DNA from 4 places in the Ruminococcus sp. J1101004sp1_RTP21198st1_B9_RTP21198_201120 genome. Region 1 is predicted to be linked to each of the others. Evidence: predicted binding sites of a transcription regulator. Region 1 holds the regulator's gene; each other region holds the start of a gene.
The links. Region 1 encodes HrcA, which represses chaperone genes, less so after heat shock. Its sites were predicted from a motif close to TGTTAGCACTCNNNNNNNNNGAGTGCTAACA; they were not measured.

Region 1 (5,801 bases):
ACCATTACATTTCGGACAGGTAACCGGTGAGGTACCAGCCTTAGCTCCAGAACCGTGACAGGAAGTACATTCATCTTTCAGAGTAATCTCAAGTTCTTTCTCACAGCCAAATACAGCATCCTCAAAGGTGATATTCACGCGTGCACGCAGGTTTGCACCCTTCATAGGTCCATTATTGGCACGTCTGCGGCTTCCGCCGCCTCCAAACAGATCTCCGAAAATATCTCCGAAGATATCACCCATGTCTGCGCCGGAGAAATCAAAGCCGCCGAAACCGCCTGCTCCGCCACCGCCGCCGTTTTCAAAAGCGGCATGACCAAACTGATCATACTGTCTTCTCTTGTCCGGGTCACTTAAGACGCTGTAAGCCTCTGTTGCCTCTTTGAATTTCGCTTCAGCTTCCTTATCTCCCGGATTTACATCGGGATGATACTTCTTGGCAAGCTGACGATATGCTTTTTTTAATGTAGCGTCATCGGCGCTCTTATCAACGCCTAAGACTTCATAGTAATCTCTTTTATCAGCCATGATTTCTTTTCCTAACTTTTTGTATTTGGTTATCTTATGGAAGACGCCAGCGGCGCAATTCCTGTAATATGTCTTTCACCACCACTGCCCGGTCATGAATCATGACCGGGCTGTAGTTTCATGTTCCGAAATATTGGAACTTATTATTCAATTAAACCTCTTTGTAGTCAGCATCTACAACATCATCGCCGTAACCTGCCTCGTTACCGCCCTGGGAAGCTCCTCCCATGTCCGGTCCCGGGCCTGCCTGACCAGCACCGCCCTGTGGGTTCTGTGCTTCATACATCTTTGCGAAAAGCTTCTGAGCACTTTCCATCATCTTCTCCTGAGCAGCTTTGATCTCAGCGACCTGAGCATCTCCGATCTCATCTGTATTTGCATATTTAGCAAGGATATCTTTTAATGCATTTAAGTCAGCCTCTACGGAAGCTTTGTCATTTGCATCCAGTTTATCGCCTGCTTCTTTCAGTGCATTCTCAACCTGGAATACCATGGAGTCTGCATTGTTCTTTGTATCAATTGCCTCTTTACGTTTCTTATCCTGAGCTTCGAACTCAGCAGCTTCTTTAACAGCCTTGTCAATATCAGACTCGGACATGTTAGAACCAGCTGTGATTGTAATGTGCTGCTCTTTACCTGTTCCAAGATCCTTAGCAGATACATTTACAATACCGTTGGCATCGATATCGAATGTAACCTCAATCTGCGGAACACCACGACGTGCTGGTGGAATTCCATCCAGACGGAACTGTCCAAGGGACTTGTTGTCTTTCGCGAACTGACGCTCGCCCTGTAATACATTGATATCTACAGCGGTCTGATTATCAGCTGCTGTGGAGAAAATCTGGCTCTTCTTGGTCGGAATAGTTGTATTTCTCTCGATCAGACGTGTTGCAATACCACCCATTGTCTCGATGGACAGGGAAAGTGGAGTAACATCAAGAAGAAGGATGTCACCTGCACCAGCCTCACCGGAAAGCTTACCACCCTGGATAGAAGCACCAAGTGCAACACACTCATCTGGGTTCAAGGCCTTGCTTGGCTCTTTGCCAGTTAACTGTCTTACTTTATCCTGTACAGCCGGGATACGTGTAGATCCACCAACCAGAAGCACCTGTCCAAGATCAGAAGCAGTAAGACCTGCATCAGAAAGTGCACGGCGAACCGGCTCTGCTGTTTTCTCAACAAGATCGTGTGTAAGTTCGTCAAATTTAGCTCTTGTAAGGTTCATATCAAAATGCTTCGGTCCTTCAGCTGTTGCTGTGATGAATGGCAGGTTGATATTGGTTGTTGTTGCGGAAGAAAGCTCTTTCTTAGCTTTCTCAGCAGCTTCTTTCAGTCTCTGAAGAGCCATCTTATCGTTGCTTAAGTCAACGCCCTCTGTTCTCTTGAACTCAGAAAGCATATAGTCTGTAATTCTCTGGTCAAAGTCATCACCACCAAGACGGTTGTTACCAGCTGTTGCCAGAACTTCGATAACGCCATCACCAATCTCAATAATGGAAACATCGAATGTACCACCACCAAGGTCATAAACCATGATCTTCTGCTCTTTCTCATTGTCAAGACCATATGCAAGAGCTGCTGCTGTAGGCTCGTTGATGATACGTTTTACATCAAGACCTGCAATCTTACCAGCATCCTTGGTTGCCTGACGCTGAGCATCATTGAAATATGCCGGAACAGTGATAACTGCTTCTGTAACAGACTCTCCAAGGTATCCTTCAGCGTCTTTTTTCAGTTTCTGAAGAATCATAGCAGAAATTTCCTGTGGGGAATATTTCTTATCGTCGATTGTTACACGGTAATCTGTACCCATCTCTCTCTTGATGGAAGAGATTGTTTTCTCTGCGTTTGTTACTGCCTGACGTTTTGCAGGCTCACCTACCAGACGCTCACCTGTCTTTGTGAATGCTACAACAGATGGTGTTGTTCTGGATCCTTCTGTATTTGCGATAACGGTTGGCTGTCCACCTTCCATAACAGCTACACAGCTGTTTGTTGTACCTAAGTCAATACCAATGATTTTTCCCATGATAATTTTCCTCCTGTTTAAAAATTCATGGTTGCTGTCCATTGCACGAACAGTAACATTTATACTTTGTTTTTAGAAAATGTCGATGAAGTTTGATTCTCCAAGCTGCTCTCTGTCAATTAGCAACTTTTACCATACTGTGTCTTACAACGAAATCCTTGTAAGTATATCCCTTCTGGAATTCCTCTACGACGATGTTCTCGCCAACGGATTCGTCCTCCACATGCATCACTGCATTATGCAGATTCGGATCAAATTCCTTGCCTACAGCTTCGATTGGCTTCACACCCATCTCATCAAAGGCTGTCATCATCTGCTTATAGATCATCTTCATGCCTTCTGCAAATGGATCATCCTCCGGTGCCTGTGCAAGACCTCTTTCGAAGTTATCCACGATCGGAAGCATTTTTTCAACGATGTCCCTGGCACCGATGATGTACATGCTGGATTTCTCTTTCTCCGTTCTTTTACGGTAGTTATCGAATTCAGCCATGCTGCGCTTCAGTCTGTCTGTAAGCTCCTCGACCTGCTGTTCAAATTTATCTTTCTCTTTTTTCTTCTTGCCGAAGAAAGAAGTTTTTGTCTTGGTTTCCGGTTCCTTCTGAGATTCTGCTTCCTGATCTGACTGCTCAGTTTCTTCTGTCTGTGCAGGTTCTTCGGAAGTCTCCTCTTCTGCTGTCTGGGCTGTATCTGCTGCCTCTTCTTCGCTTCCGTCTGTTACCGGAATGTCAACTGCTTCTTCCTGTACTTCGGCTTCTTTATTCATTTCTTCTGACACGCTTTCAACCGCCTTTCTAGGTTTTCTTATTTACCATTTCGTCAAGCTGGACTTTTAATTTCTTTAAGCTGTCCACTACATTCTCGTAATCCATTCGCTTGGGACCGATAATTCCAATAGTTCCACGCATTCCATCTCCCAGCTCGTAAGTAGCTGTGACCACACTGCAGTCTTTCATGGTACGTACCGGAACTTCATCCCCGATGTATACCTGAACTCCTGTGTTCTCCGGATCTCCCATTTCCTCACGGACCATATCCGCAAGTTCCTGCTTATCCTCGAAAGTGGAAATCAGCTCACTGGCTCTGGATGTATCTGCAAGCTCTGGATACTTAAATATGTTGGTCGCTCCCGATGTATATACTTTCATATCTTCTTCGTCCACGTGAATCGTAGCTGCGACTGCGTCCAGCACATCTGCAACCACACCGCTGTGGCTACCCGCCTGTTCTTTCAATCTGGCAATCATGCCCAGATTAATATCCTGGATGGGTACGCCGTTCAGGTTCGTGTTAAGAAGAAGATTCAGCTTCAGGATCGTCTGGTCATCCATCTCCTCATCAATATTAATGATCTGGTTCCGAATGACATTACCCTCACATACAACTACGGCAATCAGCTGCCGCTCATTGACTCGTGAAAGCTGAATGAACTTCAGGGTGCTTCCCTTATACTGGGGAACCGCAACCATAGCCGCATAATTGGTATTCGTGGCAAGAACCTTCGCCACCTGCTTGAGCACCTTATCCATCTTATCTGATTTCTCAATCATCAGATCACGGATTTCTGCGATCTCGGCTTCCTTCTCCCTGGTAAGCTCATCTACATAAAGGCGATAGCCTTTATCTGATGGAATTCTTCCGGCTGAGGTGTGGGGCTGTACGATGTAGCCCATATCCGTCAGGTCGGACATCTCATTTCGGATGGTAGCAGAGCTGACATTCAGATCCGGATACTTGGAAATAGTTCTGGAACCTACAGGCTCGCCTGTTTCCATATAAGTTTTGATGATTGCTTTCAGTATTTTCCGTTTGCGCTCATCTAATACTTCATCCATGAAATATCTGCTCCTTCCTGAAAAGCAGACGGTCAAACCTGATTCTGATTTCCGTCTGGCTTCTTCGAATTCCTTTTGTTAGCACTCATTATTTAGGAGTGCTAACATCTATGTTCTTAAGATACACCTCAGTATTCCTTTTGTCAATATTTTTTACAAATTTTTTTCATCTTTTTTGATGATTTTTACCCTATACTTTACCATTCCGGCTAAATTCTCCTTACTGCAATACCTTTGGGGGTAACAAAGATACTACCAGGTATCTGCCAACGCAGTCTTATGTTTGCTGCCGCATAAATGAAAAAGATGCCTTGAGAAAATTTCCCCTGACATCTTCTTTCCTGTATAGGAATACCGCCCATAAGCGACATGTCCGTTTTGTAACTGTTCAGTATCTTCACAGTTATACGTTTCGCAAAACAGTACCTGCTGAATAGCAGCCTCTATTTTTTATAATTTTCCAGATAATCAAGAACTGCCGCCGGCTCATCCAGAAAAACTACCAGATCCAGCACGGAAAAATCCATGAATTTCTCTTCTGCTGTGTACTCCAGCAATGCTTTCATCTTGTCATAATATCCGTCAATGTTATACAGCACAATTGGGCGGTCAATACGTTTCAGGCTTTTCAAGGTAAAAATCTCAAAAAATTCCTCGTAGGTACCAATTCCGCCAGGTGCTACGATCGTAGCATCTGATTTTTCTTCCAGAAGTTTTTTGCGCTCTCTCATATTCTCTGTGAAAATAAATTCCGTGCATTTCTCATACAGAACTCCAGGCTGGTCAAAAAATCGGGGAGCAATTCCAAGTATGTAACCATTTTCTGCTGCCACGCCTCTGGCTGCTGCTCCCATCATTCCGGTAGCTCCGCCGCCAAACACCAGACCGTGACCTCTTTTTCCCATTGCTCTTCCAAGCTCTTCTGTTTTTTCATAATAAATATTTTTAAGCAGCGCACTTGAAGCACCATATACACATATGTTCAATCTGTTGTCCTCCTTATTTTTCTTCTAAACACAGGTGCTGCCCACCTGCGGCAGCACCATATACGAAAGTCAGCTGGCATATCTTTTCCAGTCAGCTTCCGACAGCCGCGCAAAACGCCATATTGGCCACACCGCACAAAACCATCACCAGAATGGGATTCATTTTATATTTTCTCAAAAGCACCAGTGCGGCAGTAAAGAATACCACCATTCGAATGCATATGTTTTCCCGAAACAGTTCCACTGCACCATTTATAAAAAAAGATGATACTAAAATGGTAACTCCTGCCTTGGCGATCATGGCCACAACCGCCGGACGAAGGGATGTAAGAGTTCCCTGGAGAAGGGACATTTTCCGATATTTCGTGTAAATATATGCCAGCAGGGTTACAATTATACAGGAGGGTAAAATACAGC
Region 2 (5,801 bases), on a different contig from region 1:
TCCGGATTTGAAACATGATGTGGATGCTGCCCAGGAAGAGCTGGAGAAAGTAGACATCCATGATGAAGAGACCGATGTGATCTGTGATAACTGCGGTCGTCATATGGTGATTAAATATGGTCCTCACGGACGTTTCCTTGCATGCCCGGGATTTCCGGAATGCCGCAATACCAAGCCTTATTATGAAAAGATTGGTGTAGCCTGCCCGAAGTGTGGTAAGGAAGTGGTGCTTAAGAAGACGAAGAAAGGCCGTAAGTATTACGGCTGTGAAGATAATCCGGAATGTGACTTTATGTCATGGCAGAAGCCATCGGATAAGAAATGTCCGGTGTGCGGAAGCTACATGGTGGAAAAAGGAAATAAACTGGTGTGCAGCCAGGAAACCTGCGGCTATGTAGAAACCAGGCCGAAGGATGAAAAAGAAAATTAAGGTTGCTGTGAAGCTCGCGAACAGTAACAAATTAAGAAGTTTTCGGGAAAGATCCCCTGCAAGGCAGATGTATTATGTTTTGCAGGGGATTTTTTGAATAAAAGCTCTATTACTTCCATTGTTTGATGAATAGTTTCAAAAACGTGATATTTTCAGAAAAGCTAAACAAAATTGAAAAATAGTAAAAAATAGCTTGTAAATAGTTTGAAAAACGTGTAGAATTAGAATAACAGGTAAAGCCAGAGCATGACTGAAAAGGCTTTCTGCAAAATCTCCTGCAAAGTGGAGCATACAGATTGCGGGAATGATTTTTTTACAGGCTCTCATGTAACAAAAGCGAAGGGAGGACAAAATGAGCGTTCAGTTACTTGATAAAACAAGAAAAATCAATAAACTTCTCCATAACAGCAGTTCCAGTAAGGTGGTTTTTAATGATATCTGCCAGGTTCTGATGGATACTTTAAGTTCTAATATCCTGGTTCTCAGCAAGAAAGGCAAGGTGCTTGGTGTAAGCTTTTGCCCGGGAGTTGAGGAAATCCAGGAGCTGATAGCTGATGAGGTGGGCGGTCATGTTGACCCTCTGCTGAATGAGCGTTTTTTAGGGGTATTATCTACCAAAGAGAACGTGAATCTTCAGACACTTGGCTTTGAGCATGTTTCCAGCAGCTATCAGGGAATCATCAATCCTATTGATATTGCAGGAGAACGTCTTGGAACGGTGTTTATGTACCGCAAGGATCGTCCATATGATATTGAGGATATTATTGTCAGTGAATACGGCACCACAGTTGTAGGTCTTGAGATGATGCGGGCTGTACATGAAGAGAATGCCGAGGAAGACCGAAAGAAACAGGTTGTGAAATCTGCTTTTAACACACTTTCTTTCTCTGAACTGGAAGCTATCATCCACATTTTTGATGAGCTTGACGGAGATGAGGGAATTCTTGTTGCCAGCAAGATTGCAGACAGAGTAGGTATTACCAGATCAGTAATCGTAAATGCACTCCGCAAGTTCGAGAGCGCAGGCGTTATTGAGTCCCGGTCATCCGGTATGAAGGGAACCTATATCAAGGTTCTCAATGAAGTGATCTTTGATGAATTAGAAGAGATCAAGGCCCAGAGAAATAAAAAGGCCTGAATGAATTCAATAAATAATAAACAAGTGTATAGAAGAACTGTTTTCCTTCGAACGTGTTTGAAAAAGGCCTTCTGCAAATTGTGAAGTTGCAGATTGCAGGAACGCTTTTTCAAACACGCTCTGGAGGGCAGTTCTTTTTTGTGTATAACAGGAAACTTCGTTGGAATTCATGATTTCACAAAAAAACTTTACCAGGCAGTCTTCAGAAGCTTCGAAATAGAAAAAAAATCAGAAAATTTTTAAAGTGAGAAAACAAGAGAAAAAAAGAGCATAAAAGAGAATAAAAAAGAATATACTTAAAAATGCAACTATGAAAAGAGTTGCACAAATAACGATAATTCAATAATATAATGGACAGTGATTAGCACTCGGCAATAATGAGTGCTAGCAAGGAAAAGAAAAGCAATTCTAAAGGAGGACATAGATCATGAAATTAGTTCCATTAGGCGACAGAGTTGTATTAAAACAGTTAGAAGCAGAAGAGACAACAAAATCCGGTATCGTTCTTCCAGGACAGGCACAGGAGAAACCACAGCAGGCAGAAGTAATCGCAGTAGGACCTGGCGGAGTTGTTGACGGCAAAGAAGTGAAAATGGAAGTTACTGTAGGCGACAAGGTTATCTATTCCAAATATTCAGGAACAGAGGTTAAGCTTGACGGTGAAGAGTATATCATTGTAAAACAGAGCGATATTCTTGCAATTGTGAAATAAGACATAACCTTATAAATAACTTGAAATCAGGAGGATGATTCATTATGGCAAAAGAGATTAAATATGGCGCAGAAGCCAGAACAGCATTAGAGGCTGGTGTAAATAAACTTGCTGATACCGTAAGAGTAACACTTGGACCGAAAGGAAGAAACGTAGTACTTGATAAACAGTTCGGTGCTCCGCTTATCACAAACGATGGTGTTACAATCGCAAAAGAGATCGAGCTTGAGGATGCTTTCGAGAACATGGGTGCTCAGCTGATTAAGGAAGTTGCATCCAAGACAAACGATGTAGCTGGTGACGGTACTACAACTGCTACTGTACTTGCTCAGGCAATGGTTCACGAAGGAATGAAGAACCTGGCAGCAGGTGCTAACCCGATCGTTATGAGACGCGGTATGAAGAAAGCTACAGATACTGCTGTAGAAGCAATCAAGAACATGAGCCAGAAAGTAAGCGGAAAGAAACAGATCGCAAACGTTGCATCTATTTCCGCCGGAGATAAAGAAGTCGGAGAGCTTGTTGCAAATGCAATGGAAAAAGTTTCCAACGACGGTGTTATTACTGTAGAAGAGTCCAAGACCATGCACACAGAGCTTGACCTTGTAGAAGGTATGCAGTTTGACCGTGGATATATTTCCGCATACATGTCCACTGATATGGAGAAGATGGAAGCAAACCTTGAGGATCCATATATTCTGATCACAGACAAGAAAATCTCCAACATTCAGGAAGTTCTTCCGCTGCTGGAGCAGATCGTACAGGCTGGAGCAAAACTTCTTATCATTGCTGAGGATGTTGAGGGTGAGGCTCTTACCACTCTGATCGTAAACAAATTAAGAGGAACCTTCCAGGTAGTAGCTGTAAAAGCTCCTGGCTATGGTGACAGAAGAAAAGAAATGCTTCAGGATATTGCAATCCTCACAGGTGGTACTGTAATTTCTGATGAGGTTGGTCTTGAACTGAAAGATGCTACAATGGCTCAGTTAGGACGTGCAAAATCTGTTAAAGTTGCAAAAGAGAATACTGTTATTGTCGATGGTATGGGAGATAAAGAAGCAATTGCCAATCGTGTTGCCCAGATCCGTGCTCAGATTGAGGAGACAAAATCTGATTTCGACAGAGAGAAGCTTCAGGAAAGACTTGCAAAACTTGCTGGTGGTGTAGCAGTGGTTCGTGTTGGTGCAGCTACTGAGACTGAGATGAAAGAAGCAAAACTTCGTATGGAAGATGCTCTTGCAGCTACCAGAGCAGCTGTTGAAGAAGGAATCATTGCAGGAGGCGGTTCTGCATATATCCACGCTTCCAAAGAGGTTGCAAAACTTGCGGCAGATCTTGAGGGAGATGAGAAGACTGGTGCAAACATCATCTTGAAAGCACTGGAAGCTCCGCTGTTCCGTATTGCTGCTAATGCAGGTCTTGAAGGTGCAGTTATCATCAACAAAGTAAGAGAGTCTGAGCCAGGTGTTGGTTTTGATGCTCTGAACGAGAAATATGTAAACATGGTAGACGAGGGAATCCTTGATCCTGCAAAGGTTACAAGAAGTGCTCTTCAGAACGCAACAAGTGTTGCTTCTACTCTGCTTACAACTGAGTCTGTTGTTGCAAATATCAAAGAAGATACTCCGGCAATGCCAGCTGGCGGTCAGGGTATGGGAATGATGTAATTTCCGGCAGCGGAAAACAGAACGGAAAATCCATGAATGGATTTTTGAAAGTATAATTCAGAACTCATAAGGGTCGGTGTCAAAGACGCTGGCCCTTTTGCATTCAATAAAAGTCATTTTTTACAGTAACTGTGTACTGTTACTGTTCACTGGTAACGTTCCGCGAGGCGTTTTTTGTGAACAAAGTTCACAGAAAACCCGAGAATTGCGGCGCGAAATCATGCGAATGCATGATTTCTGTGCATCGCGAAGCGCGTTACTGTGAACGGAGTGAACAGTAACTGTGTACTGGCAATATTCCGCATTTTATCAGGAACAATGTTCACAGGAAAACTTTTGTGTGTTATACTTAAAACAACATGCCGGCTGGCAAAAAAACAAAGGAGAATTGTAATATGAGCGATTTGTATTCTGAGCTGCTTGTAAAAAAAGAGCGGACCGCAAAGGACAGGCTGGTAAAAGGCAGTATCATTGCACTAATCGTGCTTCTGGTACTCGCAGGTCTGTTTATCATGCCCCTGCTTCTGATCGCGGCAATTGTGCTGGGAGTCTGTGCCTATCTTTTTATCTTTCCAGGCACTGATCTGGAATTTGAGTACCTGTTTGTAAACGGAGAACTTGACATTGACAAGATCATGGCAAAGTCCAAGAGAAAAAGAGTAAAAAGCCTGAACATCACAGAATGTGATATTATGGCACCTCTTAACTCACATAGAATGGACTATTACAACAGCAACCAGAAGCTGAAAGTACAGGATTTTTCCTCCGGAAATCCGGAACATAAGCGTTTTGCAATTGTCTGCCGCGATGGCGCAGATACCTGCAAAGTAATTATCGAGCCAGATGAAATATTGGCAAAAACCATGAGAAATACTGCTCCGAGCAAAGTATTTTTAGATTAATTTACTAGATTGACACACTTTTAGTTTTTTGCTACACTAATCTACAAACCAAAGACACAATAAGACAAGGGAGGAAAAGCAATGGGTACTATCATTGGTGAAGGCATTACTTTCGACGACGTTCTTTTAGTTCCGGCGTACTCCAAAGTAATCCCGAATCAAGTTGACGTTTCAACTTACCTTACAAAGAAGATTAAACTGAACATTCCCATGATGAGTGCAGGAATGGACACCGTTACTGAGTACAATATGGCGATTGCCATGGCACGTCAGGGAGGTATCGGTATCATTCACAAGAACATGTCTATCGAGGCGCAGGCAGAAGAGGTGGACAAGGTTAAGCGTTCTGAGAATGGTGTTATCACAGATCCGTTTTTCTTATCTCCGGAACATACATTGAAGGATGCCAATGACTTAATGGCGAAATTCCGTATTTCCGGTGTCCCGATCACAGAAGGCAAGAAGCTGGTAGGTATTATTACCAACCGTGATCTGAAGTTTGAGACAGATTTCAGCAAGAAGATCAAAGAGTCCATGACATCTGAGGGACTGATCACAGCCAAAGAAGGTATTACACTGGAAGAGGCGAAAGAGATCCTTGCGAAATCCCGTAAAGAGAAATTACCCATTGTAGATGATGATTTTAACTTAAAAGGACTTATCACCATCAAGGATATTGAGAAACAGATCAAATATCCTCTGGCTGCCAAAGATGAACAGGGACGTCTTCTCTGTGGAGCTGCTGTTGGTATTACCGCCAACGTGCTTGCTCGTGTAGACGCACTTGTGAAGGCAAATGTTGATGTCATCGTTGTTGATTCTGCTCATGGTCATTCTGAGAATATCCTCCGTGCTGTACGAGAGATCAAGGCTGCATATCCGGAGCTGCAGGTTATCGCAGGAAACGTTGCCACAGGAGCCGCTACCAAGGCTCTGATCGATGCTGGTGTAG
Region 3 (5,801 bases), on a different contig from region 1:
TGTTTATGGCTCAGCATGGCAAGATCATACAGTTCCTCGCAAATAACCGGGGTCTTCTCAGAATCCTTGTTATCTGCTACAAACTGAACCAGCGGATGTTTCGCATTCAGAACCAGAGTTTCCTGACCGCCAAACATAGATGGATCCATGCCGTACATATTGTACATCTTCATCATATCCTGCATACGGCGGCTTTCTTCAGAAAGGGTCATCATAGCAGCAACTTTTTCATTTTTCAGATTCTCAACCTTCACTTCCAGTTTGTCATTCTTCAATGCTCCTCTGAATACTTCTGTAAGAGTCTTAGAAGTTTCCTCGTCAGCAGCTTCCGCTCCACGCAGTTCTTCTGTAAGATCTGCATCAATTCTCTTAAACTGGATAGTCTGATCCTTCTGCTCCAGATGGGAAATAAAAGCGCTGTCAATATTGTGTTTCAGAATAACAGCATCCTTCTTTGCCTCACGGAACATGTTAATATACTGACTCTGCTGAACCTCATCTGTTACATAGAAGATAGTAGTCTTCTCAGGCTCTTTCTCGTCTTTCGCGCCGTCCTCTTTCTTCTCTTCTGTGGATTCAACAGTCTCTTCTGTCTTAGTCTCAGCTTCTGGTTTCCTGTTCTCTTCGATGCAATCTTTCAGAGTCAGATATTTGCCATCAATGTTCTTGAAGAGGATATAATCATTCATCTTATCTGAGAACTTACTGTCCTTAATGCAGCCATATTTGATAAATGGACTGATATCATCCCAGTATTTCTCGTAGGACTCACGGTCTGTTTTACACATTCCGGTAAGCTTGTCCGCTACTTTCTTTGTAATATACTCGGAAATCTTCTTCACGAAGCCATCGTTCTGCAGTGCGGATCTGGATACATTCAGTGGAAGATCCGGACAATCAATTACACCTTTCAGAAGAAGCAGAAATTCTGGAATTACTTCCTTGATGTTATCTGCGATAAATACCTGGTTATTGTACAGTTTGATCGTACCTTCAATGGAATCATATTCTGTATTGATCTTCGGGAAGTACAGAATACCTTTCAGGTTAAACGGATAGTCCATGTTCAAATGAATCCAGAACAAAGGCTCCTTATAATCCATAAAGACTTTACGGTAAAACTCTTTATATTCCTCATCTGTACAACTGTTTGGATGTTTCATCCACAATGGCTCCGGATCACTTAAAGATACCGGACGTTTGTTGATTTTTACTTTATCTTTCGCAGGAGATACTTCTACGACTTCTTTCTCACCTTTGTCGTTCTCTTTCTCCTCAGTCTTGGCCTCCTCGTGGATACGCTCTACAATTACATCATCATCACGAAGCTCAGCCTCATCAATGGTCTCATACTCCTGCGGTGCATTTTCCTTAGACAGATAGATATTTACCGGCATGAAAGAACAATATTTCTCAATAATCTCTCTCATACGATATTCGTTGGAAAATTCTGTACTCTCATCATTTAAAAACAGAGTAATTTCAGTACCAACTGTAGTCTTATTGCCTTCCTGCATATCATACTCTGTACCACCATCACAGGTCCAATGTACTGGAGCAGCGCCCTCTTTATAAGAAAGAGTATCAATATGAACTTCATCTGCTACCATAAATGCTGAATAAAAGCCAAGTCCAAAATGACCGATGATCTGATCATCCGTGGTCTTATCTTTATATTTGGAAAGAAACTCAGTAGCTCCTGAAAAAGCAATCTGTGTAATATACTCTTCCACTTCATCGGCCGTCATACCAAGACCTGTATCAATAAACTTCAAAGTCTTCTCTTCCGGATTCACAATAACTTGTACTTCAGCTTTGTAATCATCCGGAAGTGTGTATTCACCCATAACATCAAGTTTCTTAAGCTTCGTAATTGCATCACAACCATTGGAGATTAACTCTCTTGCAAAAATGTCGTGATCAGAATATAACCATTTCTTTATAATTGGAAAAATATTTTCACTGTTAATTGATAAACTACCATGCTTCTCAGCCATGCAGCTCACTCTCCTTTGTCTTCTTAATTATACAAACTATAGTAATACCAAACTGACTAAAAGTCAAGGAAAATTTAGCACTCATTTTAATTGAGTGCTAGTAATATTGCTGTTCACTGGTAACATTCCGCGAGGTGTTTTTTGTGAACAAAGTTCACAGAAAACCCGAGAATCTCAGCGCGAAATCATGCGAATGCATGATTTCTGTGCATCGCGAAGCGTGTTACTGGTCACGGAGTGAACAGTAACCTAGTAATTATTATTAAAAGAAGGGAGACCATTTCTGGTCTCCCTCATTCGTTCTGCTCTCATTCACAATTACTGTTTATTTGAGAATCCACTATTATTTTTTCTTATTGCGGTAAACAAGAATTCCTGCAATTAAGACAATCGCAACGATCAGAATAATTACAAATGGGAGGATTGGAGTATTATCCCCGGTCTTTACTGCATTCTTCTGATTTGCATCTGTTTTGTCTGCAGCCGGTGTCAGAGTCTGATTCGGTGCAGCATTTACAGTGAAATTAACCTGCTTGGTATCCTGTGTTCCAGTGTTTACCCAGTTGCTTCCATCAAACTGCTGCTGATTATATGTGACAGTCAAAGTATAATTTCCATTCTTGCCCATGCGGAAAGTTGCAGAATATGGTGCGCCGTCCCAGCTTCTTGCCTCAAGGACCTCCCAGTTCAGCGGCTGATATCTTACATCTCCCTTAATCGGATTTTCAATATCCATACCTGCGCCAACTGCAGTGAAAGTAATCTTGGTCTCTGTAGTATAGTTTCCATCGGAGCTGATTCCTGTGATACTGTTATTCCCTGCATCAGATACAATCGATCCACGGCTTGCAGTGACATTAACAGATACTACAAGGCTCAGGTTATCCGGATTTGTAACACCGTCTGGAAGAGCAACAGTACCTTTCACAGAGAACTTCTGTGCTTCTGTACTGTTCTGATTATATGCACTGCCCTTTACATCCCATTTTACAGAGGCATTCATATCGCCCTTGTTTGTAGTAATCTTAACAGTAGATGGAAGCTGCAGTCCAGCTGCTGACTTCTCAACCCCGTTTGCCAGACTGATATCAGATACTTTGCCTACAGCTGTAAGCTTGGCAGCAGCTTCTGTTACTGTAAAGCTTACTGGAATATTCAGGTAATCTGTCTGATCTGTCTTAATGGAAACAGTCTGTGTATAGGTTCCTGCTGCCAATCCAACTGCCGGTGCAACAGTAAAAGATACAGACTGGTTTGCATTTGCCTCTAATTCTGAAGCAGACGGAGCACTTACTGTAAATTCGTTTCCGCTTACACTTACAGCAATACCGGTTAATTTCACATTTCCAGTATTGGATACATTGATTGTAACTGCAGCCGGTGCTTCTTTGTAACCAGCTTCTTTACTGTCGAATTTCACTTCGGAAATGTCGGTAGTAAATGAAGGAGCTGGAGTAATCTCCGGAGTCATTTCCGGGGTGACTTCTGGTGTTACTTCCGGAGTTACCTCTGGGGTGACTTCTGGTGTCACTTCTGGAGTTACCTCTGGGGTGACTTCTGGTGTCACTTCTGGGGTGACTTCTGGTGTCACTTCTGGAGTTACCTCTGGTGTCACTTCCGGGGTGGTTTCCGGTGTAGCTGGTTTCTCTGCTGGCTGCTGATCTGTATTCGTATCATCCTGCTTCTGCTCAGCTACTGTAAGCTTTGCAATAAAGGAAACCTTTACACCTTCCTCTGTTTCATAAGTGATCGTATCACTGTATTCTCCAACAGCTGTACCTTCTCTTGGCATAACCCATGCATCAACTGATTCTCCAGCCGCAAGAGAACCCAGATCCTTTACCATAAAATGTTCCGGACTGATTTCTTTGAAATTAAGAGTGCTGTTGCCAGTATTCTTAACAGTTACATTCTTAGTCATGGAAGAGTTTGCATTTTCCTGTGTGAAGCCTGCATTTACGGTTCCAAAATCAAGTACTGCAGTACCATCTTCTGCAGTATTTTCTGCAACAATTTCTGCTGTATACACAGGTTCCTGCTGGGCAGGGGATTCAGCTGAAGCTCCCTGATTTGCATCCTCAGCCTGTCCATTCTCAGGAACTTCCAGATAGCCTTCTGTTCCAATGTTAATCACACTGTCATCTGTAGTGATCTCAGACTGGGAATTGTCAGCAGAATTCTCTGTGTCCTGTCCATCTGCCGGCTGCATAACATCAGCGGAAGAATCAGTTGGTTCATCAGCACCAATGTCAATTACTTCCTCGGTTTGTGTATCTTCTGCTACATCCTGAGCCGGCTGTGTGTTCTCATCTGTCTGGGAACCTTCCGCAGGTGTATCCTCTGCTGCATTTTCCTGAACAGGAGCTTCCTCTGCCGGTGCAGCCTCCTGCCCTTCCTCTGGAAGCTCGGTTGCCTCTTCCGGAGCCTCTTCCGGTGTAGCCACAATTTCAATTGTATTTACTTTCAGTTCTCCGGTTATGCCCATTTCGGTCTTTCCGGTAATTTTCAGCTCGATCTTATTTCCAAGATCTTCATCAACAAGCTTATAGGTCTTCTCAGTGCCTACTTCAGTGAGCTGATCTCCAACTTTTCTTGACCAGCTGAACGTTACATAATCGTCTGTAAGTCCTTCCGGTGTAACCTTTTCATAATCGGCGCTAAGCTCAGAGCCTACAGCTGCAGTTCCCTTAATCTTAAGCTGACCTCCAAGTTCTCCCTCTGGTGCTGCTGCCGCAAATACCAGAGACGGAAGCAATGAAAGCATCATAAGAAAAGTCATAATCATTGCTATAATTTTCCTAGGTCTCATATGCCATCCTCCTTTACATTCCCCTTTTAGGCTGACCTGTAACATTATTGTAACATATTTTAAACATTTTCACAAGCACTTTTATTTTATTGTAATTCTTACAGTGCATGTGACAGTGCTACTGTTCGCTCCGCGCACCGCAACCACTTCGCGCTGCACAGGAATCATGCATCCGCATGATTCCGTGCCTAGATTCTCGGGTTTTCTGTGAACTTTGTTTACAAAAACACCTCGCGGAACATTGCCAGTGAACCATAACGCGATAGTTGCTGGCCACTTCTTTCTCCGGAAAACATCCTATGGGATGTATCTTCTCTTCTGAACAGTAACACATTATGTTCTCTTGTTTAGTGTCATTATAGCAACCTGATTTTATACTTATGTAATATGAATTTATCCGATAACTGTTCGGAATTCCAACCGGACATACTGCCTTTTCGCCAGTTTCATCACCTTATGTGAAAGTCAGTTACTCTGCAGCTGCAAACCTCTGCTTCAAAAGATCATCCCTCCACAATCAGATATTTTCCATCTGGAAGGGCAAATACTTCACTTGCTTCTTCTAATTCTTCATTACTCATGCCATCCACATCTGCACCCATTCCAGACAGATATTTTCGCACTTCGTCAATAGAATCTGCAACTACAGCCATGCAATCCTCCAGGAATTCCTCTGCTTCTTCGTAAGTTTCTGCAACCGGTTCATCAAAAAGCTGCTCCTGTTTTTCCAAAAATGTCTGAATACACTCCTCTGTATACATTTTTCCGACCTCCTGTTTTATAATAAAAGTTATAACTGTTTAGAGCATGCTGAATAATTATCAAAATTTTACTCTTCGCATTTTTCCTCATATAAATCAAGAATATCCTCTGGAGAATCCACAAGATAGTCCGCTCCATTTTTCAGCAGTTCTTCTTTTTCCCTGTATCCCCACAGAACACCTACCGTGTACATCCCGGCTGCTTTTCCAGTTTGCATGTCTGTTCCGGAGTCT
Region 4 (5,801 bases), on a different contig from region 1:
TAGAGGATGTCTTATTTGATGCGTACAATCCCAAAACCAAGATCCCACTCAAAATCCTTGTAAATAAATTTATGATTTCTGCATATTCATTCAAGCGTGTTACGATAGTAATAATAAAAATCACTTCCAGAAGAATGCAGATTATGGAAAAACACAGCCGTTTTATCCCATTTTTTGTTTTTGCTTTGCCCTCTAAAGTATCTTGTTTCATATATATTACACCTTCCTACTTGCTCAGTTTTCTCCCTAAATTTCGTGGAACATACCAATTTTGTCTTTTATTCTCTGCATTTCATTATCTGCTTCAATGATAGCTCTTGCAGAATGAAGTAATTCTTCACTTATCTCATCATAGCCAGGCATTTCTTCAATTCCTTTTTTATAGCGAAGTTGATGTTCCAATGTTGCCCAGAAATCCATACCATTGGTTCGAATCTGTAATTCTACACGCATAGGTGTTTTACCCTTAGCAAAAAATACTGGTATTTCAACAATCATATGATAGCTTCGATAACCATTCGATTTTGGATTTTTTATATAATCTTTTATTTCAATAACTTTAATATCATCCTGTTGGGTAATCAAATCTGATATCATATAAATATCGTCAATAAACGCACAAACTATTCGAACGCCTGCTACATCATTGAGATATGTCTGTATATTTTCTGTTGTAAATTCATATCCCATCTTCTGCATTTTATCGTAAATACTATTGGGCTTCTTAATTCTTGTTTTTATAAAAGAAATAGGATTTCGATTGTTCTCAACTGAAAATTCATCATCCAAAACCTCAAGTTTAGTTTGTATCTCCCGAATAGCACAACGATACATCATCATTAAATTATAAAATTTTGTAGCATTATTTAAAAACTGTAGTGATTCCGGACTGTTCATCCTGAGTTTTTTTACTTCATCTTTTGTCATGGAACTTTCCTTTCTACCTCATCCCTGATTTCAAAACATTATTTATTTTGATAGTTGATTCGTTCTCCTTGAATTACTGGATAACAAATCATTTTATCACTATCCAGATTTTCTACATGCATATCTACTGCACTGATCTGGTGGTTTTCATAAGTATTGTAATAATAAATACCTTTTGTAACATTACAACACGACGTATACAATGTGATTTCATATTTTCCATCCGCTACTTCGCAACATCCTCGTTGCTGATCCACAGATCCGAGAATGTGGAAGAATTGGCTAACGCTTTCTTCCTCTGATTCACCTGAAATTGCATTTACCTTTGTAAAAGCTACACGTACAAAGCGTGAGGAAGATGAGAGATCTCCCGGAAGACCTAATCCTCCCATACCTCTACTATATGCATCAAGAGCCAAATTTTCGCAGAAAGTATTTCTGGGCTGTTTAGGAGATAAATACATATAATTATTTAGTTGAAACATCTGCTGTGGAAATGGCGGATTATTCGTAAGCACTCCTACTGGATTGTCATAAATATGCAAACCATCTGACATAGATTCTACCGTAATTGACTCATTCTCATCAGAAATGATCCAGTGTAATTGTGCTAATGGTAATTGCTCGCTGAAAGGAGTATTAACAATATTAATTCGTTCAAGAAGCTCGCGAACTTCAACTAAAGAAGAACACTGACTTAAAATCCACGGAATAAATTCAAACTGTGCAATATTTTCCACATCTGGCTTAATCGCGGCATAAACAGCATTTCCGACAAAATTCAGTCCTGCCATTGCCACTCCTTTTTCATTCATAGCATCATAATACAAAGGATAATCCTCTGCAACATGAGCCATTCCAATAATTGCATAATGATTTTTCATATCGCCAACATGGCGAAAATTAAACGCATAATTACGTGGTGTAATTACTATCTGATCACCATAAGAGAATTCATAATCGAGGGTTCGTCCAAAGTAAAAATCTTTTGTTTTATAAGTTGCTGCTGTACACATGATCGTTTATCCTCCTAAATAGATTGAAATATGTCAATGAATTTTTTTCTTGAACAATAGTATAGCACAATCTTTTATTTTGTTCCAACTTCATACATGATCATAACATGTAAACTTTAAACTATTTTCCTAGATTATTTCTCCATCAGTTTTTCAAACCAGGTATCCATAGCTAGGATGAATTGACCTACGTCTGGCAATTCTTGCAGCATTTCGTTTAGGGTTTTGTGCTTCACATATTTCTGCACATACACCCAAAAGACAACGCTACTGGCTTCTGATACAATGTCAGCTATGGTTTTGCGCATAAGCTCTTCAAATTCAGCAATTTCTTCTTTCGGAACAACATCATATGTGGTGACAGTATGGAGCCTCTCTATCTGGATGGACAGATCATCTGGATTCATAAACAAGAAACTCTTGAAGAAGGAGAAATCGGTGTCTTTTTCCTCGATGGTGATGCTTATGTAAAGAAATATCATCAATCTGATTCCGGTATCCAATTTATTTCTCTAAATAAAAAATATGCTCCTATCCAAGTCACTTCCGGCTCCACCTTAAAAACTTTTGGAAAAGTAGTTGGCTAATTTTAAAAGGCTGATGCATTAACAGTAAACTTGCAGGGCGTCTTTTTTCACCATTTTGCATGGCTTATAGCGTTCACAAAACACATTCACAAAATCTTCGCAAAAATTAGCACTCACCTCTTGACAGTGCTAATAATACGTGTTATATTACGGATAGAACAAAGGAAGAGAGATAAAAGAAAAGGTATTCCAGATGTTCGAAGAACTAGAAATGATAATACAGCAGACTGGATCGTGAAGATCTAGGGAGCTTTTGAAAGGAGATATGACTTATGTTAATGCCTAGTATTTTTGGAGAAAACTTATTTGATGATTTCTTTACACCATTCTATTATGATGACAAAGATGAGAAGAAAGCGGAAAAGAAGCTGTACGGAAGAAGAGCACAGAATCTCCTGAAGACAGATATTAAGGAAAAACCGGAAGGTTATGAACTGATTGTTGATGTTCCTGGCTTCAAGAAAGATGAAGTCAAAGTTGCATTGAAAGATGGTTACTTAACTGTCAGTGCAGCAAAAGGTCTGGATGAAGACGATGAAGATAAGAAGGGACACTACATCAGACGTGAACGTTACGCAGGAGCCTGCGAGCGAAGCTTTTATGTAGGCGAAGAAGTGACTCAGGAAGACATTAAAGGTGAATACAAACATGGTATCCTGAAACTGTTTGTTCCGAAGAAAGAAGCAAAACCAGTTTCCAATGATCCGAAATATATAACCATTGAATGATAATGATAACATCTGATTGATAAAAAGCTCGTGGTGTTGCCCGAAGATTTCGGGCAGTACCCTTTAAATATAATTGTAAGTAACAGTCGAAAGACTTGAATATAGATTTGTTTGTCATGAAAAGGAGAGATGACTTATGTTAATGCCTAGTATTTTTGGAGAAAACTTATTTGATGATGATTGGATGAATTTCCCGTTTAACGATGAGTTTTGGGGCAAGAAGAATCCGCTTTATGGTAAACATGCGCAGAACATGATGAAAACGGATATCCGTGAAACAAACGGTAGCTATGAACTGGATGTCGATCTTCCGGGATTTAAGAAAGACGAGATTCAGGTACAGCTGAAAGATGGTTATCTGGTACTTTCTGCTGCAAAGGGACTGGATAAAGATGAAAAAGATAAAGAAGGTAATTATATCAGGCGTGAACGCTATGCGGGCAGCATGTGCCGAAGCTTTTATGTAGGCGATGCAGTAAGCGAAGAAGACATTCATGCAAAATATGAAGATGGTATTCTGAAACTGTCCGTGCCAAAGAAAGCACCTGAGAAAATAGAAAAAGATGGTTATATTGCCATTGAAGGTTAAGGAAATCTCCTTATAGTCGGGCTGTCGCATCAATGATTAGGAAATCATAGGTGCGGCAGCATCTTTTTGCCGTTTTTAAGGCGAAATATTCTCTCCTTTCATTCTGTTTCTACAAGAAGGCGAACTTTAATAAACCTTTTCTGGAAAAAGGTTCGTTTTCAGGATTTACTTTTGACCTGTCAAAATCAGGCGGTTTGTTTGAGTGGAAATAAATGCCGCCCTGTCCTTCCTGCCTGAATCTTATGATGAAGCTTGTTTATGTTATACCCGATCGCCAGCAAGATACTCTGGGCGGTTACATTTGCTTTCCTTCGATATAAATATCGCCTGAATTCCATATACAAAAGTTCTTTTAATTCTATTACTATCTGTTCGTTCTCCATTTTCACCTAATCTCTTTCTTCCCAGTAATCATAAGCATCGTCATACCCCTCATCGTAATCTCCATCCCCAAATTCTTCTGCGAAATCATCTGCATTATCATATTCTTCGGCATCATACGGATCATAATTTTTTTCTGAAGATAAACATTTCTTTGATTTTTTGTATTTAATATCTGAGAGCTAAGAATAGCAGGGACAGGCAGTGTATATACACTGCCGGGCATTCGCCTCAAAAGCGGGACCCTCCCCACTTTTGGAATCTTCGCTTCGCTCGATTTTATGAAAACATAAAGGAGATTTTTATATGGCAAACAGAAAAAGAGATGTACAGATACTGCTCTGGGTTACTCCGGAGGAAAAGAAGATGATCCGCAAGAGGATGATTCTATCCAAGACCTCTAACATGAGCGTGTATCTGCGTAAGATGGCGATTGATGGCATGATTGTCAATACAGATACCACTTATTTGAAAGCAATGTATCAGGAAATGCACAAGATTGGTGTGAACATCAACCAGCTTGCCAAAGTTGCAAACACCGTAGGTACTGCCACACCGCAAGATATAGAAGAGCTGAAAGAAATGGTGAAAAAGATATGGCTTACATTAAGATCTTTCCAATCAAATCTACAGTGAAAAAGGCTGTGGCCTATATCACGAATCCAGATAAGACGGATGAACAAAAACTCGTCTCTTCGTTTGGCTGTTCTCCGGAAACTGCGGATCTGGAATTTGCCATGACAGCAGAAATGGGAAAAAATAATGTCATGGAAAAGGGAGATAACCTCGCCTGGCACATGATCATTTCCTATCATCCCAATGATCTCACCGATCCAAAACTTGCCCATGAGGTCAGCACCAAAATCGCAGATTCTGTTCTGAAGGGAAAATATGAATATGTGCTTACCACACATACAGATAAAAAACATATTCACAGCCACTTGCTTTTTAATGCTACCAGCTTCACGGATTATCATAAATATGTTTCTAATAAACGCACCTACCATAAGATCTGCCAGATCAGTAACCGCATCTGCAAAGAACATGGGCTGTCTACTTCTATGCCAACTTCTGAAGCCGGACGTTCCTATAAAGAAGATATGGAATATAAGCGAGGACAGAGCTGGAAGGCAAAACTAAAATATCAGATTGACCGTGCCATCTGGACATCTGTGACTTACGATGAATTTCTTTTGAAGATGAAAGAAGCCGGTTATGAAACTCGTCAGGGAAAGTACCTGGCGTTCCGTGCGCCAGGAGCTGTCAACTTTATCAATGTGAAGACACTGGGAACCTATTATGCAGATGATCATTTACTGGTTCGTCTTGAAAAAAATCGTTGCAAGGCTCGCACTCCTCAGAAAAAAATAACCGTGTCTGGCTTTTCGTTGAAATGACCACTTACCTGTCCGATCATAATAAAGCAGGATTTGAACACTGGGCAAAGTTGAATAATCTGAAAGAAGCTGCCCGGACTTTCAACTATCTATCTGAACATAATCTACTGAATTATGAAGATTTTAAAAATCATGTAGCTGATTCCGCTGATGCAATTCAAGCTACAGAATCCAAA

Region 2: the regulator HrcA is predicted to act here: its motif matches at 1,928-1,958, upstream of groES (co-chaperone GroES).
Region 3: the regulator HrcA is predicted to act here: its motif matches at 2,070-2,100, upstream of htpG (molecular chaperone HtpG).
Region 4: the regulator HrcA is predicted to act here: its motif matches at 2,635-2,665, upstream of AB5618_RS07705 (Hsp20/alpha crystallin family protein).

Annotation. Positions count from the first base shown of each region.
Region 1 is NZ_JBCOMI010000019.1:43,056-48,856, reverse strand. Features, by position in the region: gene dnaJ (molecular chaperone DnaJ) at 1-528, opposite strand, end outside; gene dnaK (molecular chaperone DnaK) at 680-2,563, opposite strand; gene grpE (nucleotide exchange factor GrpE) at 2,679-3,341, opposite strand; gene hrcA (heat-inducible transcriptional repressor HrcA) at 3,358-4,398, opposite strand; gene AB5618_RS13680 (TIGR00730 family Rossman fold protein) at 4,842-5,384, opposite strand; gene AB5618_RS13675 (chromate transporter) at 5,476-5,801, opposite strand, start outside.
Region 2 is NZ_JBCOMI010000015.1:68,416-74,216, reverse strand. Features, by position in the region: gene topA (type I DNA topoisomerase) at 1-430, shown strand, start outside; gene AB5618_RS11855 (DUF6783 domain-containing protein) at 681-761, shown strand; gene codY (GTP-sensing pleiotropic transcriptional regulator CodY) at 783-1,568, shown strand; gene groES (co-chaperone GroES) at 1,996-2,280, shown strand; gene groL (chaperonin GroEL) at 2,325-3,947, shown strand; gene AB5618_RS11835 (DUF6106 family protein) at 4,343-4,849, shown strand; gene guaB (IMP dehydrogenase) at 4,931-5,801, shown strand, end outside.
Region 3 is NZ_JBCOMI010000015.1:23,957-29,757, forward strand. Features, by position in the region: gene htpG (molecular chaperone HtpG) at 1-1,997, opposite strand, end outside; gene AB5618_RS11625 (hypothetical protein) at 2,341-4,806, opposite strand; gene AB5618_RS11630 (glyoxalase) at 5,310-5,567, opposite strand; gene AB5618_RS11635 (HAD family hydrolase) at 5,636-5,801, opposite strand, start outside.
Region 4 is NZ_JBCOMI010000009.1:44,833-50,633, forward strand. Features, by position in the region: gene cls (cardiolipin synthase) at 1-211, opposite strand, end outside; gene AB5618_RS07685 (GTP pyrophosphokinase family protein) at 247-927, opposite strand; gene bsh (choloylglycine hydrolase) at 966-1,943, opposite strand; gene AB5618_RS07695 (hypothetical protein) at 2,078-2,350, opposite strand; gene AB5618_RS07700 (S24 family peptidase) at 2,309-2,530, shown strand; gene AB5618_RS07705 (Hsp20/alpha crystallin family protein) at 2,803-3,258, shown strand; gene AB5618_RS07710 (Hsp20/alpha crystallin family protein) at 3,395-3,847, shown strand; gene AB5618_RS07715 (MobC family plasmid mobilization relaxosome protein) at 4,535-4,864, shown strand; gene AB5618_RS07720 (relaxase/mobilization nuclease domain-containing protein) at 4,825-5,625, shown strand; gene AB5618_RS07725 (hypothetical protein) at 5,622-5,801, shown strand, end outside.